Regions from separate parts of the Shewanella sp. Scap07 genome, predicted to be linked through region 3. Evidence: predicted binding sites of a transcription regulator. Region 3 holds the regulator's gene; each other region holds the start of a gene.
The links. Region 3 encodes sigma-54, which starts transcription at its own class of promoters, with help from an activator protein. Its sites were predicted from a motif close to GTTGGCACGNNNNTNGNNT; they were not measured.
Positions count from the first base shown of each region.

Region 1: the regulator sigma-54 is predicted to act here: its motif matches at 2,050-2,068, upstream of FLM48_RS19300 (TorF family putative porin).
Region 2: the regulator sigma-54 is predicted to act here: its motif matches at 2,107-2,125, upstream of FLM48_RS14250 (flagellar hook-length control protein FliK).
Region 4: the regulator sigma-54 is predicted to act here: its motif matches at 2,416-2,434, upstream of flhA (flagellar biosynthesis protein FlhA).

Region 1 covers NZ_CP041329.1:4,372,651-4,377,305, reverse strand. Annotated here, with positions in the region: gene FLM48_RS19310 (sodium:alanine symporter family protein) at 1-681, shown strand, start outside; gene FLM48_RS19305 (hypothetical protein) at 742-915, opposite strand; gene FLM48_RS19300 (TorF family putative porin) at 1,283-1,975, opposite strand; gene FLM48_RS19295 (HU family DNA-binding protein) at 2,342-2,614, opposite strand; gene FLM48_RS19290 (response regulator) at 2,746-3,546, opposite strand; gene FLM48_RS19285 (hypothetical protein) at 3,623-4,018, opposite strand; gene FLM48_RS19280 (DUF4240 domain-containing protein) at 4,183-4,655, shown strand, end outside.
Region 2 covers NZ_CP041329.1:3,259,085-3,263,739, forward strand. Annotated here, with positions in the region: gene fliL (flagellar basal body-associated protein FliL) at 1-247, opposite strand, end outside; gene FLM48_RS14250 (flagellar hook-length control protein FliK) at 321-2,015, opposite strand; gene fliJ (flagellar export protein FliJ) at 2,175-2,621, opposite strand; gene fliI (flagellar protein export ATPase FliI) at 2,639-3,979, opposite strand; gene fliH (flagellar assembly protein FliH) at 3,960-4,655, opposite strand, start outside.
Region 3 covers NZ_CP041329.1:4,251,036-4,255,690, forward strand. Annotated here, with positions in the region: gene lptA (lipopolysaccharide transport periplasmic protein LptA) at 1-167, shown strand, start outside; gene lptB (LPS export ABC transporter ATP-binding protein) at 164-895, shown strand; gene FLM48_RS18725 (RNA polymerase factor sigma-54) at 1,026-2,507, shown strand; gene hpf (ribosome hibernation promoting factor) at 2,536-2,823, shown strand; gene ptsN (PTS IIA-like nitrogen regulatory protein PtsN) at 2,826-3,269, shown strand; gene rapZ (RNase adapter RapZ) at 3,266-4,120, shown strand; gene FLM48_RS18745 (HPr family phosphocarrier protein) at 4,107-4,382, shown strand; gene mgtE (magnesium transporter) at 4,582-4,655, shown strand, end outside.
Region 4 covers NZ_CP041329.1:3,251,361-3,256,015, forward strand. Annotated here, with positions in the region: gene flhF (flagellar biosynthesis protein FlhF) at 1-267, opposite strand, end outside; gene flhA (flagellar biosynthesis protein FlhA) at 279-2,378, opposite strand; gene flhB (flagellar biosynthesis protein FlhB) at 2,558-3,691, opposite strand; gene fliR (flagellar biosynthetic protein FliR) at 3,691-4,488, opposite strand; gene FLM48_RS14220 (flagellar biosynthetic protein FliQ) at 4,543-4,655, opposite strand, start outside.

The DNA of each region.
Region 1 (4,655 bases), 120 kb from region 3:
GTGGTTCACGCAGCAGAAATCCCTGATGCAATTGCACTGATTGTGCACAGTGCCTTCAATCCGGTTGCAGCCCAAGGTGGCTTTGCTGGTGCTGCAGTTTGGGCGGCCATTCGCTTTGGTGTTGCCCGCGGGATTTTCTCCAACGAAGCGGGTCTAGGTAGCGCACCGATTGCCCACGCATCGGCACAAACCAACAACCCTGTGGCACAAGGCTTAGTGGCGATGCTAGGTACTTTCATTGATACTTTGATTGTTTGTACCATTACTGGTCTTGCGATTATTGTTTCAGGCGCTTGGACATCAGGTGAGAATGGTGCTGCATTAACTTCTTTTGCTTTCTCACATGCGCTGCCAATTGGTAACTATGTTGTCGCGATCGCTTTGGCCGTCTTTGCCTTCACCACTATTTTGGGCTGGAGTGTTTATAGTGAGAAATGTGTCCAGTATTTACTGGGCGTTAAAGCGGTTAAGCCATTCAGAGTGATTTGGATTTTAGTGGTGCCACTGGGCGCTGTGAGTTCACTGGACTTTATCTGGCTACTTGCCGATACACTTAATGCAATGATGGCTATTCCTAACCTGATAGCTCTTGCGTTGCTTAGCCCTGTGGTGTTTGGTTTAACTCGCGAATACTTCTTGAAGAAAAGACAAGAAGACGCGGAGCTAAAAGCTAAATCATAATCTGATTGCGATAGGCTTAATCAGAGATAAAAAAGCGCCCTTGGGCGCTTTTTCTTTGGGCTAGTAAAAGTCACCACCCATGGCTCGTTTAAGTTCTGCTTCTTCTAGCAGCTCCTCAAGGCGTTTTTTTACTTCACGTCGATGTTTAAGATCGTCCAAAGCTTGGGCATTTTTAGGTGCGGTCATCGCTTCAATTTCAACATCATTTGGCACTACATCTAAAATCTGAGTCATGATGAACTCCTCGCAAGTGAGTACTTGTTGGCACTCTATGCGTTGTGCCGTTAAGTACGTAGAGTTTCCGTCGATGCGTTCGCCGTAAACTGCAATTGTTAATTCCGAAAAGCGCTAGAGATATACTAATAAAGTAATACACTTCAGTAGATTAGCTTTAACATTAGTAAGCGCTGATGTGAAAGATACCAAGTCATTGAAAATAAAAATGCGATCGAGATAACATTATTTAGATCTGTAAAAAACACTGGTTTGTCCAGTTTGGAAGGGAGATTGTTCTGGCTTATATCTATGAAATTTATGGGGTAAACAGGGAGAGGGAAAGCAGAGTTATTGCTACATGAGCAATAACTCAATTAGAGCAAGATCACAGATCAAAACTATAGCTATAGCCAAGCACAAGTTTAGGATCGTCACCCTTGAGATCAGTATCGCTGACTAAAAACGAGATGGTGCCATAATCGGTGTCTTTAGCGATAGAAACTGAGTAATCAGAATAGTTTTCAGTGTCATACCAAGCAGATACCACATCACCTTGAGAGTAACCATAGTGGCCATTAAGCGATAATGTATCAGAAAGTGGAATAGAGACACCGACAGTGAGGTAACCCATGTCTGTGTTGCTTAGGGGCTCAGTGGCCACATCATCACCAGCATTGACCAGATGTGAGTAGCTCACACTAAGCCATTTGTAACTGAGGGCTAAAGTGACTTCACCTAAATCAATACTGCCGTCGCTATCGGGGTAGGCATAGTATAAGTAATACACATCGTAACCGAAGTCCTCGCCGATGCTACCGGCATAACCACCGTATAAATCCAGCTCGAAGGTTGTGCTGTCGCCAAAATCAACGTTTGATGCCCAGCCGCCTAAGTAAAATCCACTGTCGTGCTCGTAGTCAATACCACCTTGTACAGCCACTGAATCATCCGTTTGGCTGACACCGCGCCATAGGTAGTTCGAGGTTGCACCAATATTTCCGCTGACTGCTGCACTGGCGGGCAAACTCATTAGCATAGCGCTTGCCACTAAGGTCAATGTTGACACTGCTTGTTTCATATTCATTCCTTCATCGTGATTTGAATTATCACTTCCGCTATAAGTATTTTTTTAGGAAGTACTGATACAAATAAATGCGATGAACGTGCCAAAAATTAAGCCATTATTAATCAATAGCTTAATAAATCACCGGCTAAATACATGTCCAAATTGGTGTAAAAAAGAGCAATGCCGCTCTATTTTGGTGCAGGGAGTGTTCAAAATTGACGCGTATAGCAAGTCGATCTTTTTAAGGGGATATTTGGTGGGCTATTTCAAGGCGATAGTGGTTGTTTGCTTATGAGCTCATTCAATATCGGCGCCGATAAAATGGGGGCACAAAAAAACCTCCAGTAAGGAGGTTTTTATCATAACAAGCGTAACGATTTAGTTAACGCTGTCTTTTAGTGCTTTACCAGCTTTAAACTTAGGTACAGTTGCTGCTGGAATTTGAATCTCTTTACCCGTCTGTGGATTACGGCCAGTACGAGCTGCACGTTCAGTTGTTTCAAAAGAGCCAAAGCCAACGATAGAAATCTTATCACCGTCTTTCATTGCCTGTGCAACAGTCTCTTCGAAAGACTTAAGTGCACGTGCAGCTTCTGCTTTTGTTAGTTCAGCATTTTCAGCCATTTTTGCAACAAGTTCAGTTTTATTCATTTGAATATTCTCTTCTTTCCGTAGATTTTCTTAGCAATTTCAGTAACGCTGAGACCTAACATGCCATAAGGCGAAACAATTGGAAAGAGCTTTACGCTGAATAAAATGCTAATTATTGCCAAATTGGTGGATTATTCATCATCAAGTAGGGTGTATAACAGTTGTTTTACAATATGTGGCTCAAATGGCTTGTCACAAAGTGCGTTAACCCCAGCTTGGGATACATTACTTAAATGGGCATCATTAGCCTCAGATGACACCATTAAAATAGGGATATGCGATTGCTGGCTGTGTTTACGGATGAAGTCTGTTAAGGCTAGACCATCGGCATTGGGCATGTTGTAGTCGGTAATGACTAAGTCATACATATGCTCTTGTAATAACTCAATGGCTTCAGCGCCGTCGGTGGCTTCGGTGATCAGCTTTAGGCCCAGATTGGTAATGGTACGGCGAATAATATTACGGGCCATTTTGCTGTCATCGACTACCAGTACCCGTAAGTTATGTACATCGAAATGGGCTAGGTCGAGTTCATCTTGGCTGAGAAGGTCAATGGTGGCATTGAGTGCCTTACCTAAATGCTCTGCGGTGAAAGGTTTAGGCAGGATTGCCACTACGCCAGATTGACGATACACCTCTAACTGTTCGCGGCGACACTCGCTCGACACCAACATAAACTGAATGTCTTGTAAGGCTTCGTTTTGTTTGATGGTCTTGAGGAGATCGATAGCAGTACCATCAGCAAAATGCATGGCACTGGCAATCAAGTCTGGTTGGTGGCGGTGAATGATGTCGCTTGCTTCGCTGATGCTGCTGGCCGTTTGGATTTGGCTAATGCCTTCATTTTGCAAATGGTTAGCAATAATCTTTCTTTGGGTATCCGATGGCTCGACAAGCAGTATCGACAGCTCACTGGGGAGCAAAGTGTTCATAATCCCTGATCTCTAAATGTTTTTGTTATTATTGCCCCGCTTAAATAGTGGGGTTGTTAAATAGTGATAACCTATACTACCCGATTGATTGTTCGGATGTTAGGTAACTCTTTGTTGATTTTGAAAAAGCGATAAACAGCTGAAAAGCAAGCAGTAAAATAGCAATCGCCGCGATAAGTGGGATAGGAATCGACTGGCCATCAACCACAACTTTTACATCTTCAGGACTGATCTGATAGGCCAAAATGGCGGTAGTGGCCAGCGCACTAAAACCAAGCGCTTGAATTGCAATATAAACTTTTAATACAACCGTTGCCCATTTGGCTTTGAGTACCATGCCAATAAGTACCGGAATAACCCCTAGACTGAACAGATCCATCGACTGGGTATCGATTGCTCGCCACAGCGCAACGATAGCCAGTAGCAAATACATTAACATCAATAAAAGCAAAGGTAGCGGTGGTCTGGTCATCGTATGGCTCAGCAATTGGCGATAATATTGGGATGCGAGTTTAGAAAAATCATCGTCTATAGTCCATTTATTTAGCTTTCCAAAGCAATTATCCAGGCGGGAGATATTGGTCAATGGGTTTAACACGGTTACAATGCGCTTTGATGTTGTAGATAGAGTACGGTATGAATGAAGCAGAATTTTGGCAGTTAGTCACTCGCCAGAGCCCAGAGCAAGATCAGCAGAGTCTCGCAGAGCAACTCCATGATAAGTTGATGGCTTTGTCCGATGAGCAGCTCGCTGCATTTGATAAGCACTTTGCGATACAGATGCGCCGCAGTTACCTATGGTCGCTATGGGGAGCTGCCTATGTGGTCACCGGATGCGATTCAGAGTATGCATTTGCGGAATTTCGCTGTTTTGTCATCTCGTTAGGAAAAACGTGGTTTGAACAAGCTATTGCCAATCCAGATGTGCTAGGTCAGCTTGAGCAGTGGCCTGAAAAAGATGGCTACGCTTATCCGTTTGTCGATGAATATGATCTAATTGCTGGGCAAATTTATGAAGACCGAACAGGTAAGGAGTTGCCTTTTGTGCCATCTGGACAGGCAAGCCCTCAAGGCAAAAAGTTCAACAACAAGAAAAAGCATCTCAAAGC
Region 2 (4,655 bases), 990 kb from region 3:
AATTGAACACGAACGGCCTTGGCATCGCCACATAGAACGCTTCGCCTTGATTGACTTCTTCAACCTGCTCCACAGCCTCGTCGCTACCTACAGCTGCTGCCGCTTCATCATCACCACTAAGGAAAAACCACAAAGCCCCAGCAATAACCAGCGCCAAAACCAATCCTATCACGGCAAAAATGATAATTTTCTTTTTGCTTTTGGGCGCTTCGCTATCTTCTAACTCTAGTGATTCTTCTTCGGCCATCTCAATTCCCCTATCAATCATCCCTCACGGGTTTGAACTTATTGCTCAACCTTAATCTCTATAGGTTACCTGCTTATGCGTAATAATCTATACCCGATTGATAAGTAGTTGCTTGATTCGCCGCCAAAAGAGTTTCTTCTGCTGTATTTTCATCCATTTCATTCCCTAGCAAGCCATTTTGACCTTGCTCGCCATCAGCACCTTCCTCGCCCTGCTGCTGTTGAGATACATCACTGTCGGTTAATTGCATTCCTTGCTCAGCCAGCATCTCTCTTAGTCTGGGTAAGGCCTGCTCAACGATATCTCTTGTTTGATGCTGAGCCACCTGGAATTGCACCTGAGTCTGATCGCCCTGAACCTGAATTCTTACCATCATTTGCCCAAGCTCGGGCGGATCTAGCCGGATTTCGGCATGCTGAATCCCCTGGCTGACCATAGTCACTAGCTGCTGGCGCATTACTGGACTGAATTTTTGAATCATATCCTGCATCTGCTGGGCGCCTTCATGCTGACTTCTTATAGAAACTTGAATTTGCGCCACTTCATTACGATTGATCTGCTGGGTCGCGGTAAACAATGGGTTAGCTTTTTGCTCAGCTGAGATTGAGTGAGTACTAGTGGTATCTTTTGCCTCAGCAATAGCACTATTGTCTAGACTACCATTGGCATTCAGACTGACGGCTAACTTGGCATCTTTTAATTGCATTGCAGCTTGAAGTTCGCCTGATGATACATTGCTATTACTTAACGCTGCGACTTTTTTAATGCTCACATCGTCGCTACTTGAGGTAGCAGAATTGCTGGCTGTTACCCCTTTGCTAGTATCTTCACCCAATATATTCTTTATTGATGCTGATGGTGCCGTAGAAGACCCCCCGGCAGCGGCAGTTTTTTCAACGCCGACAGCTGACTGATTAACCTGACTCACCGCATGCTTGTCTAGAACTTTGGCATCAACATTTTTTTCTGATGCCAAGCCTGTCGCTTGTGCAAGCACGCTTGCATCTGATTTGGTCTTGGGATCGACATCAGCTGCTAAGGTGCTTTTATCCGCTGCATGCCCTTGTCGCTTTAATTCCTCTACAGCTAATAGTTGTGCAGCATGGAGCTTTTGTTGTTCTTCAACGGTTAAATTCGATTTTGCTTGGGGTTCCGTTGCATTTTGAACCAGATTAGTCAGCTCAGTGGCTTGTATAATTGGCTTATCTTCAGTCCCTATTTGACTTACTAACTGCAGAAAATCTTTAGGCGGAAGGGCAATAAGCTCTTGTTTCGACATGCCTGTTTGCATAGAAACTAACGTAAGCAATTCCTCATCGCTCTGTAATTGTTTGCCGCTATCAATAACCTGCTGCGACACAAACAAATCCTCCCCATCATCAAGCGGCAATGATTCGCCGCTATCATCTGGCAAAGACTCTTCTGCTACAGCGTTGGCTAAATTAATTTGAGACAGTACTAGGTCAATATCTGCAGAGTCATCGCTATTAAATTGCTCATTGTCCACCACAACTTCATCTGTCTCGGCTTTAGTCGATTCAGGTTGCTTACTCTCAACGGCAGTGACAGTTTGCCTAGTCGGCATTTTACTCTCGCCTTTTGCGGCTTGTTCCATCGCAAAGGAAAAGTCGTTATTTTTCGTTTGCTTAGTGGCCTCTCCCGTCGCATCACTGCTCAGCAGGCTGTTAGATTTGATGGATTGGCTGTCTGATCCCACATCGCTTTTGGTGTCAGATTTAGCCAGCAAAATATTGTTCATTTGGGTCATGGTTCCTCCGCAGACGTTACACGATGACGAACTGCAGTTCAGCTTACAGTGTCAAAAACCCATACAGATTGGGAGTTATTGGTATAAACCATTGCAATTATGGTGCCACTTGAAAGCATAGAGGCGATAGAATATTGAGGCTGGGGAAATAAAAGTAGATTAACGGCGAGATTGTCTAAAATATTGCTGAGATGCAAATTCATCAAACATTTTTTGCTCTGCTTTATGGGCTTTTGTTGCGGCCTGCATCGCTTTCTTTTCTAACAGTAGCTCTACCGCTTTACGTTTCTGTTGTTTCTCTTGCCAATGATTTTGTCGATAGGTCACTTGTTTGTTGGCCTCAGCCACCCCAAGGTGCTGCTTAGTGATGGCATCATCGATTTGACGAACAAACTGATGAAATTGATGATAGTAGCTGGCGCTGATTTGCTGACCCTGCTGACCTTCCATCTGCTTCATGTAATCTAAACGGTAATTTTGCAAAGCGCTTAGTTGCGCCTGAGATTTTTGTAGATCAAGCCTCGCGCTTTTTAACTGCAAAGCAGCTTGATCTTCTGCTTCGCTAGCGAGCTTTAATACCGTATGCAGCGGATCGGGTTTGGCCATCAATTATTCGTAATGCCCTATGCCTGGCACTGCGCTCCTAGTTGGTTGAGCATTAACTCACTACTATCAAAGGTTATCGCTTCTTTCATAGTTTGACGTAGAAACGCATTCATTGCCGGTTGTAAACGTATGGCATTATCAATACGAGGATCACTTCCCTGAGTGTAGGCCCCAATTGAGATAAGATCTTTATTCTGTTGATACAGTGAATACACTTGTTTCACTTTTCGCATCGCTTCTAAATGCTCAGCGCTGATCACCATCGGCGCAACACGACTAATTGAAGCTTCAACATCAATGGCTGGATAATGACCGGAGTCAGCTAGAGTACGCGACAATACGATATGGCCATCTAAGATTGCCCTTGCGGCATCGGCAATTGGATCTTGCAAATCATCACCTTCGGTTAATACGGTATAAAATGCGGTGATGGAGCCCTGCTTGCCACCGCCGTTACCTGCACGCTCAACCAGTTTAGGCAGTTTTGCAAAAACCGATGGCGGATAACCTTTGGTCGCAGGTGGCTCGCCCACTGCTAAGGCAATTTCACGTTGCGCCTGGGCGTAGCGCGTCAAACTATCCATCAGTAATAACACGTTATAACCCAGGTCACGAAAGTACTCTGCGATGCGAGTTGAGGTTTCACAGGCTCTTAATCGCATCAGCGGCGAGGTATCGGCAGGCGCTGCGACAACAACAGAGCGAGCGCGACCTTGTTCCCCCAAAATCTCTTCAATGAACTCTTTCACCTCGCGGCCACGTTCACCTACTAAGCCAACCACAATAATGTCTGCGGTGGTACCGCGAGTCATCATGCCTAGCAGCACACTTTTACCGACACCCGAACCCGCAAACAGACCCATACGTTGGCCTTTGCCCACGGTTAGCATCGCATTAATGGCGCGCACGCCAACATCCAGCGGTTGGGTGATCGCCCGCCGCGCGAGCGGATTAATGGCGGTAGATTGACGTGGAGCATGCTGCTCTGTATGCAGTGCACCGGCGCCATCAAGCGGTTGGCCGTTGCCATCTAAGACTCGTCCGAGTAGCGATAACCCAACAGGAATACCAGCTTGCTCACCTAGTGGGGTAACTTTGGCGCCAGGCAATACCCCACTGAGTTCCTCAATGGGCATCAAGTAGAGCAATTTATCATCAAATCCAATGACTTCAGCAACCAGATCACCAGTGATGGTTTCTATGCTGCACAAACTGCCAACAGACGCTCGGCAACCCGATGCTTCTAGCGTTAACCCCACAACTCTGACTAGCTGACCACTTGCCTCCGGCATAAAGTGTGGTACTTTAGCCGTGTAGTTTTTAAGCTGGTTAAGAAGATTAAGCTGACGGGCTTTCATCAGGATTTTCCACTGTATCAGTCGTTGCTGATTCGGCTGACACCGGCTCAACACCCGCTTGGTCGACTTCAGTTTGCTCGGCGGGCACGGGCTCTTGAGCAGTCATTTCGGCGTGATTTACTTCAGCTTCATGTTGCTCTGCACTGGGTTTTGCAAGTGCATCAAGCTTAGCCTGTTGCTCTTTTTGTAATCTTTCTAAATGGCCATCAACATCACTTAGCACCGAGTCCATGCGAGTTTGCAAACGCATATCTACACTGCTGCGTTGACTATCAATCACGCAATCCCCCGCAGATAAGCTTGGATCAGCTTCAAGCTGCCAACGATTCTTATCTAATTGCGCTTGCTCATACAGGGTATTGACGATGGCAAGATCATCTGGATGTAAGCGGATATTGATGTTTTGATCTTTTATCGGTAGGGAGTCAACACCATGACGTAAAGCCGCCAGCACATGTTCAGGGTGAGTAGTTAGTTCATGTCCAATCACTGAGCGAGCCAAAGCCCGGCTCAGGTTAACCATCTCTAACTCAATTTCAGTATCAAGCAAACTCAGTGGCGCTGCAAACTGTTCAATAATATGGTTAAACTGCTCGATAAGCTGACTTGCCTGATTAAGTCCTTCCTGCAAGCCTTGCTCTTTGCCTTGCTCAAAGCCTTGTTGATGACCTTCTTC
Region 3 (4,655 bases):
TTGAGCAAGATGGTAGCCAAGTGACCGGTAACCAAATACGTTACAACATTGAACAACAACAGTTAATTGCAGAGAGTACCGGCAATGACCGTGTCATTACGATTATCCAACCCGAAAACTACCAAGAGCTTGATGAACCTGAAAGCAAACCTCAGGAGCAACAATGACCGATAAAACGCTCAAAGCGGTCAATTTAGCCAAAAGCTACAAAAGCCGCGCTGTGGTTCAAGATGTGAGTTTAACCGTTAAAACTGGGCAGATCGTCGGCTTACTGGGCCCAAATGGTGCGGGTAAAACGACCACTTTCTACATGGTTGTTGGCTTAGTTCAGAGTGATAAAGGTCGTATCTTTATTGATGAAGACGATTTAACTTTAGATCCTATGCACCTGCGTGCGCGCAAAGGTATTGGTTACCTGCCACAAGAAGCCAGTATTTTCCGCAAGTTATCGGTTAGAGATAACATCATGGCCGTGCTGCAAACCCGTAAAGAGCTCAATACCGCACAGCGAGAAGAACAGTTAGAACATTTATTGGAAGAGTTCCACATTACTCACATTCGCGATAGCCAAGGTATGGCACTATCGGGCGGTGAAAGACGTCGAGTTGAGATTGCTCGGGCACTTGCGGCAAACCCGAAGTTTATCTTATTAGATGAACCGTTTGCGGGAGTCGATCCTATCTCGGTTATCGACATCAAAAAGATCATTGAGCAACTGAAAAACCGCGGCCTTGGTGTGTTAATTACTGACCACAATGTACGCGAAACACTCGATGTTTGTGAGCGAGCCTATATTGTGAGTCATGGCAATCTTATCGCTGAAGGCACACCCGCTGAAATCTTGGACAATCAACAAGTCCGTGCGGTGTACTTAGGTGAACAATTCAAGCTATAGTTAAACCATAGTGAGGGTGATGACTGTTGACAGTGTCATCACCTGATTAAATTTTGGGGATTAGAGAAACCCCATAAAAAACAAGCAAGCTTTCTCATTTTATAATTACAAAGAAGGGAATAGCAGTAAGATGAAAGCGTCACTCCAGCTCAAAATGGGTCAACAGCTCACCATGACTCCTCAGCTGCAACAGGCCATCCGCCTCCTGCAGCTGTCGTCATTGGAATTGCAGCAAGAGATCCAACAAGCATTAGAGTCCAACCCGCTATTAGAATTGGACGAAGAGCAAACCGACGCCAGCGATAGCAGCCAAGATGATAAAAATAGCGACACTGACGACTACAGCGCAACCACTGACAGCGCCAGCAATCAAGATAGCTCATCAGTAGAAACATCCGAGGCCCTCACCCAAGAATCAATGCCAGATGAACTGCCCGTTGATACCACGTGGGATGAGGTATATACCGCAGCCCCCAATGCCAGTTCTGGCGCAATGCGTGATGATGATATGCCCTTCCAAGGTGAAACCAGCGAAGGCTTGTATGAACATTTAGAGTGGCAAAAAAACCTCACGCCTTTTTCAGACAATGACAATGCCATCGCCACGGCTATTATTGACGCCATTGACGAGCGCGGCTATTTAACTCAAACCTGCGAAGATATTCTCGATGCCATGGGCGATCCGGAAATAGAACTCGATGAAGTTGAAGCGGTACTTAAACGCATTCAACACTTCGACCCTATTGGCGTGGCCGCCCGAGATTTAAGCGAGTGCTTGTCAATTCAGTTGGCACAGTTTAGCGAGAGTACCCCGCATATTGGCAATGCCAAGCTACTCATCAAAGAGCATTTAGATTTAATTGCTGGGCGAGACTTCCGCTTGCTGATGCGTAAAACTAAGCTCAAAGAAGATGATTTACGTGAAGCCATTGCATTGATCCAATCACTGAACCCTAGACCCGGGTTAACCGTTGCGCCTAACCGTGATGAGTATGTGATTCCGGATGTTACGGTCACTAAACAAAAAGGCCGCTGGGTGGTTGAACTCAACCCTGATTACATGCCAAAAATCAATGTCAATCAGCACTACGCATCTATGGCTCGTAGCACTAAAAACCAAGCCGATAGTCAATTTATTCGAGGTCACCTCCAAGAAGCGAAATGGTTCTTAAAAAGCCTTGAGAGTCGCAATGATACCTTGCTAAAGGTGGCTAACTGCATCGTTGATTTCCAACAAGGATTCTTCGAGTTTGGTGAAGAGGCCATGAAGCCAATGGTCCTCAACGATATTGCTGAAGCGGTAGAAATGCATGAATCGACCATATCACGAGTTACCACACAGAAGTATATGCACACCCCACGTGGCATTTTTGAACTAAAATACTTCTTTTCGAGTCATGTTGGCACAGATGATGGCGGCGAGTGCTCTTCGACAGCTATTCGCGCATTCATCAAGAAATTAGTGGCAGCAGAGAACCAGAAGAAACCACTAAGCGATAGCAAGATGGCACAGCTATTGGCTGAACAAGGAATAAAAGTGGCTAGACGGACCATTGCCAAGTATCGTGAGGCAATGCTTATACCACCGTCAAACCAACGTAAGAGTTTATGATCCGTTAATTGAACACTGGAGGACCTATATGCAAATTAATTTGACTGGACACCATGTAGAGATCACTGATTCATTGAGAACTTATGTTCAAGAAAAGTTCTCAAAGCTTGAACGCCATTTCGATCAGATCAATAATGTGCACGTTGTGTTGAATGTAGAAAAAATGCAACAGAAAGCTGAAGCCAAAGTTCACCTTTCCGGCGGTGAAGTGTTTGCCACTTCCCATAATGCAGATATGTATGCCGCCATTGACTCCCTGATAGATAAGCTCGATCGTCAGGTAATTAAACATAAAGAGAAGCTGACAAAACATTAACGATGGAACTAAGTACCATCCTGCGGCCGGAGTGCACGACCTGTGCCACACCGGGCAGTAAGAAAAAGGTACTGGAATTAATCAGCGATTTAGCTGCTGTCCAGTACCCTACCCTTTCCTCACAAGAGATTTTTGAAAGCCTATTGGCTAGAGAGAAGATGGGTAGCACAGGTATAGGTAACGGTATCGCCATTCCTCACGGTCGTCTGAGTAATATCGAATATCCTGTCGCAGTATTGGTCAAGTGTGCTGAGCCGATTGCGTTTGACTCAATCGACAATCAGCCAGTTGATATCTTATTTGCTTTACTGGTGCCCAGTGATCAGTGTGAACAACATTTAAGTACTTTATCCTGCATGGCTGAAAAACTTAATGATAAATTCATACTCAAACAGCTCAGAAAGTCCCATGATGAAGCAGAACTTTATCAGGTGATAACTCAATGAAACTCGTGATGGTATCCGGACGTTCCGGCTCAGGTAAATCAGTAGTACTTAGGGTACTTGAAGACTTAGGTTACTATTGTGTCGACAATTTACCTTTGCCACTGATGGACTCGCTGCTGGAGCAGCTGAAAGGCCGCAATGAACTGGTTGCCATCAGTGTTGATGTACGTAATATGCCAGAGCAAGATATCGAGCTGGAAAAGCAGCTTGCTAATTTGCCAGCAGACACCGAACTACTGAGCTTCTTTCTCGATGCCAGTGATGAAGTGTTGCTAAAACGCTACAGCGAAACTCGTCGCCTACACCCACTCTCCCATTCACAAGCATCACTAAAAGAAGCTATTGAGCTCGAAGGTAAATTACTCAGCCCTGTAGCCGACTTGGTCGATCATTATATCGATACCTCTAATCGCAATATTTATGATCTAAGTGATAGGGTGAGAGAGATCCTGCTTGGCACTGTCGACAAAGAGTTAGTTATCAACTTTGAATCATTTGGCTTCAAACATGGGATGCCGAGTGAAGCCGACTTTATGTTCGATGTGCGCTTTTTGCCAAACCCCCATTGGGAGCCGAACTTACGCCCGCTAACAGGGCTAGATGAACCGGTGCAGCAGTTTCTTGCACAGCAGCCGATGGTGAATAAGTTTATTTGGCAAATCGAGAATTTATTAGCAACTTGGCTACCGCACCTAGAGCGTAACAACCGCAGTTATTTAACTATTGCCATTGGCTGCACAGGCGGGCAACATCGTTCTGTGTATGTAACAGAGCAATTAGCTAAGTTATTTAATGACTCTAAGCACAATGTTAATGCTAGGCACCGTGAGCTCAACAATGGCAAAGCTTGAACGACAGCTCACCATCTGTAATCAACTGGGGCTGCACGCTCGCGCTGCAACAAAACTTGCGGTTTTGGCCTCCACATTTGATGCTGAAGTGACTTTAATCCAAGGTGAAAAACAAGCCTCTGCCGCCAGTGTATTAGGCTTGCTGATGCTAGAAAGTGGCAAAGGTAAATCCATTACCTTACTCAGTGAAGGTAAAGATGCCCAAGCCGCATTAGATGCGATTAGCGCCCTAATCGATGCTAAGTTTGACGAAGCGAATTAAACAATCACCGCATAATCTACAAATTACTCACTTAACTTTAATTTATCTCTACAGTGTCACAGTCTTGAGTTAACATAGCCTGTCGGCACAATTTTTGCGAGTAGGATCAAACACTCCTATAGTTAATGCTATTAACATCGTCGCCTCAAATCATTTAACACGTTTTCACAGCTAACTTGGACTATTCGAGGGGGGATCAATGCCAATAGAAGTACTAGACAATGAGACAAATGATCAGCGCCTCAACCAAGTCACTCAGGCATTGGGCAGCGG
Region 4 (4,655 bases), 1.0 Mb from region 3:
TGGCGTGGGTTTCGCTTTAGACTCAGCTTTGACCGCAGGTTTTTGCCCAATAGAAACCTTCTCTTCTGCCAGATTCATAAAAGCAGGTTGAGCAGCAGGTTTGGCTTGCGTTTGAGGCTTGGGCTCATCGTAGTCGACTGCAGCCACAATTTCGATGCCGCCAGTGACTTTCTTATTGGACATGATCACCGCGTCTGAACCCAGTGTTTCTTTAACCTGTGCTAGCGCTGTGCGCATGTCTTTTGCCAGAAATCGTTTAATTTTCACTTACAAACCCTCTACTGACCAACCGCAGATACAATACGTATTTGCTTTTCATCAGGTACCTCTTGATAGGAGATCACCCTGAGATTTGGAATAGTATGCTTTACAAAGCGCGATAATGTTGAACGCAGCATACCTGATGTGAGCAAAATAGCAGGTTGACCCACCATTTCTTGGCGCTGTGATGCATCTAATAATGACTTTTGCATCCGCTCCGCCAGGCTAGGTTCAATGTTTGGACCTTCGCCGCCCGTTGCTTGCATAGACTGATGCAACATCTGTTCCAACTCTGGCGCCAAAGTTATGACGGGGATCTCTTCCTCTGGCCCACTAATTTCTTGAACAATCATACGCTTCAACGCAATGCGTACCGCAGCGGTTAGTACTTCAGTGTCGGTACTCTTAGTGCCGTACTCTAACAAGGTTTGTACTATTGTCTTCATATCGCGGATGGACACACCTTCATTAAGCAAGTTTTGCATCACCTTGACCACGGTGCCTAAAGGCATCACATCAGGGATGAAACCGTCAACCAATTTGGGCGAGTGTTTAGCCAACATATCCATCAACTGCTGCACTTCCTCATAACCCAGTAGCTTAGAGGCGTTATTAGTGAGAAGCTGGCTTAAATGTGTCGCCACCACCGTTGCCGCATCAACTACGGTATAACCTAGCGTCTGCGCATGTTCACGCAGCTCTGGCGCAATCCACACGGCTTCTAGACCAAAGGCGGGATCTGTTGTCGCTACACCATCTAAACTGCCATAAACTTGACCGGGATTAATCGCCAACTCACAATCATGTCGAATTTCTGCTTCACCTGAAGCTACGCCCATCAATGAGATACGGTACATATTGGGTGCTAAGTCTAAATTGTCGCGAATATGTACAGCAGGCACCAAGAAGCCCAACTCTTGTGACAGCTTCTTACGCACACCTTTTATCCGACTCAGCAGTTCGCCACCTTGACCCTTATCAACCAAAGGAATCAAACGATAGCCAACTTCAAGTCCAATAGTGTCAACGTGCTGCACATCATCCCAGCTAAGCTCTTTAGGTTTAGCATCTGCTGGTGTGGCTGGCGCCGTTTTGGCCAGCTCTAAGGCAGTTTCACGCTCTTTTTCCTTTTTACGGTAGATGTAATAAGCAGCGGCTGCTGTGATAACGCCAAAAGAAAGAAATGCAAAATGTGGCATGCCCGGAACAATACCCATAATCAACAGGACGCCGGCAGCAATCGCCAGAGACTTAGGATTATCGAACATCTGACTCATCATCATCTGGCCCATATCACCAGATTCATTTTGTCGGGTCACCATTAAGGCAGCTGCAATAGATAGCAATAAACCTGGGATCTGCGCCACTAAGCCGTCACCAATGGTCAGCAAGGTGTATATCTCAATCGCTGAAGAGAAATCCAAATCATGTTGAACCATACCGATGACAAAGCCACCCAGTATGTTAATTACCAGAATAAGAATACCGGCAATAGCATCCCCTTTTACAAACTTTGACGCACCATCCATTGCACCATAGAAATCGGCTTCTTTGGTCACTTCCGCTCGGCGTACTCGTGCTTGTTCTTGGTTTAATATCCCGGCATTCAAGTCAGCATCAATTGCCATTTGCTTACCAGGCATGGCATCGAGTGTAAAGCGAGCACTTACCTCAGAAATACGACCGGCACCTTTGGTTACTACCGCAAAGTTAATAATAATCAGAATTAAAAACACCACGAGACCAACGGCATAATTACCACCAATAACCACACTACCAAATGCTTCAATGACCTTACCAGCTGCATCACCGCCATTGTGCCCTTCAAGTAGCACGACACGGGTTGAAGCGACGTTAAGCGCCAGACGCAATAACGTTGCAACTAAAAGCACACTGGGGAACGCAGCGAAATCTAACGGTCTATCGGTATAAATGGCGACCAGCAATACCACTAACGCTAGCGCGATATTAAACGAAAATAGAATATCCAACAGGAATGCAGGCATTGGCAGTACGATCATTGCCAACGCAGCTAATACGAGAATTGGTGTACCCACACCTTTAAATGTTGCGGGTTTTATTTGTTTTATTTGACCTAAGCCAGCTTTAAGATCCATTCACCAAGCGTCCAAACTTTGACATCTAACCCTGATTCAGCAAGTTTCAAGCCAACCTGGGGACACAGAAGCAAATTATACCTGTTGATTGCGGTAAATTACATTTAAAAAAACAAATAAGTGACTGTTTTAAAATAAAGATACATTTGAACAACAATTGTACAAAACAAGTTGGCGAGCTAGTGTTTGAGTTCGTCGGGGATTGGTTGATTAAGCGGCACGGGCGTGGGTCGCTTACCACCATGCTTTTGAAATTGCCTTAGCTGGAAAACATACGCCAATACTTGGGCAACGGCAGTAAACAACCCCTCAGGGATTTCTTGATCTATCTTGGTGGTATGAAAAATAGCTCGGGCTAAAGGCGGTGCAGAGACAATGGCGACTTCATGCTCTCGAGCGATCTCCCTAATTTTAAAGGCAACATCATCCACGCCTTTAGCCACGACAAACGGTGCTGTCGCTTTTACTGCATCATACTTTACCGCAACGGCATAATGCTCTGGGTTAACCACAATCACATCAGCATTGGGGACTTCCGCCATCATCCGGCGCTGGGCCATCTCATGTTGCAGTTGCCTAATACGGCCTTTTACTTCGGGCTTACCTTCGGTGTCTTTATATTCATCTTTGACCTCTTGCTTGGTCATTCTCAGCTGTTTACTGTGATTCCATATCTGAAAAGGCACATCGATTATCACAATAATCACAGTAGAGGAGCAAAGAACAATAAACATCCATATTAGTAAATCTAAGGCATCGTACACATTGGAGGGTAAATATCCCTGAGATAAAGTCAAAATATCATTGAAGTAATAGCTAAGAAGAAAATAAGCCATTGCTGCCACAACAGAAAACTTGGCAATGCCTTTTGTCAGCTCCACCAGTGCTTGCACACCAAACATACGTTTGAAGCCCGACATCGGATTCATCTTACTGGTTTTTGGCATAAATGCTTTGACTGAGAAGGTAATTCCCCCAAGGACAATATTGCCAATAAATGCCACCAACGCCATAAACAATATCAAGGTCAACATCGGTACAGCTAGCTCTTGACCCACTAGCTCCCACACCAAAAACATTGAGTTGGTATCATAGATTTCAGCACGGTCCATGATAAACAGATTTTCCATTAGACTGTGTAGCGCGGTTGCCAGCCCTGGGCCTAGCATCGCAAAACCCACCGCTGCCGCCATCAATACTGCGGACGTCCCTAATTCTTTTGAGCGTGCAACCTGGCCTTTTTCTCGAGCTTGTTGCTGTCGCCTGGCGGTAGCCTCTTCTGTTTTTTCTTGACTGCTATCGTTCTCAGCCATCAGAAACTCCCATCAACGCGACATTGCAGCCCGACTAAGTTGCACAATAAAATTTGTGCTGCGGTCCAGACATCATCGAAATGCGCCATTATTGGCGTTAAGGTAAGCCATAAAATGAGTAATCCGCTAACCATAGTTACCGGGAAGCCAATGGCAAAAATGTTAAGTTGTGGTGACGCTCTGGTCATCACGCCAAAAGAGAGGTTAATCAGCAGTAATGCCACAATAGCGGAAATTGACATCGTTAACGCCGCGCCAAACATGTAACCGCCAAATTCAGCCAACATTCTATAACTGCTTACCGCAATTCCTTGTGCTGAAACAGGAATGGTATCAAAGCTGGCGACAAGCATTCTAATTAAAGTGAGGTGACCATCGACCGCCAAAAATATCATGGTGGTCAATAACAAAAAAAAGTTACCAATAACCGGTGTTTGTTGACCTGAGCCTGGATCAACCATAGAGGCAAAACCCAAACTGGTTTGCATACCAATGATTTGGCCAGTTAGCACGAACGTTTGCATAACCAATAAAGTAACAAACCCCATTGCGACGCCAATCAAGATCTGTTGCGCGGTAACAAACACGGCGCTCAATGCGAATAGTTCGGTATTCTCTACCGGTGGTAAAACCGGGGCAATGGCAAAAGTAATCGCGACAGCGAGTAAGAGTCTCACTCGCGCCGGAGTGGTATTCGCTCCAAAAACCGCCATCACCATCAGCATGCTCGATACACGAAAAAATGGCCACATATAACCGGCGATGGTTTGCATAATAGTAGACATGAGTATTTCCACTATCCACTGCCTCCATGTGCGACTACACGAGCTAAGCCAATGTAAGACATAGCATTAGCCAACCACGATGGGTATCATGTTGACCATCTCAAAAAAGAACTCCATCATGGTCTGAACCAGCAAATGACCGAGGATCATCAGGGCAAATAAAGTCGTCAGCAGACGGG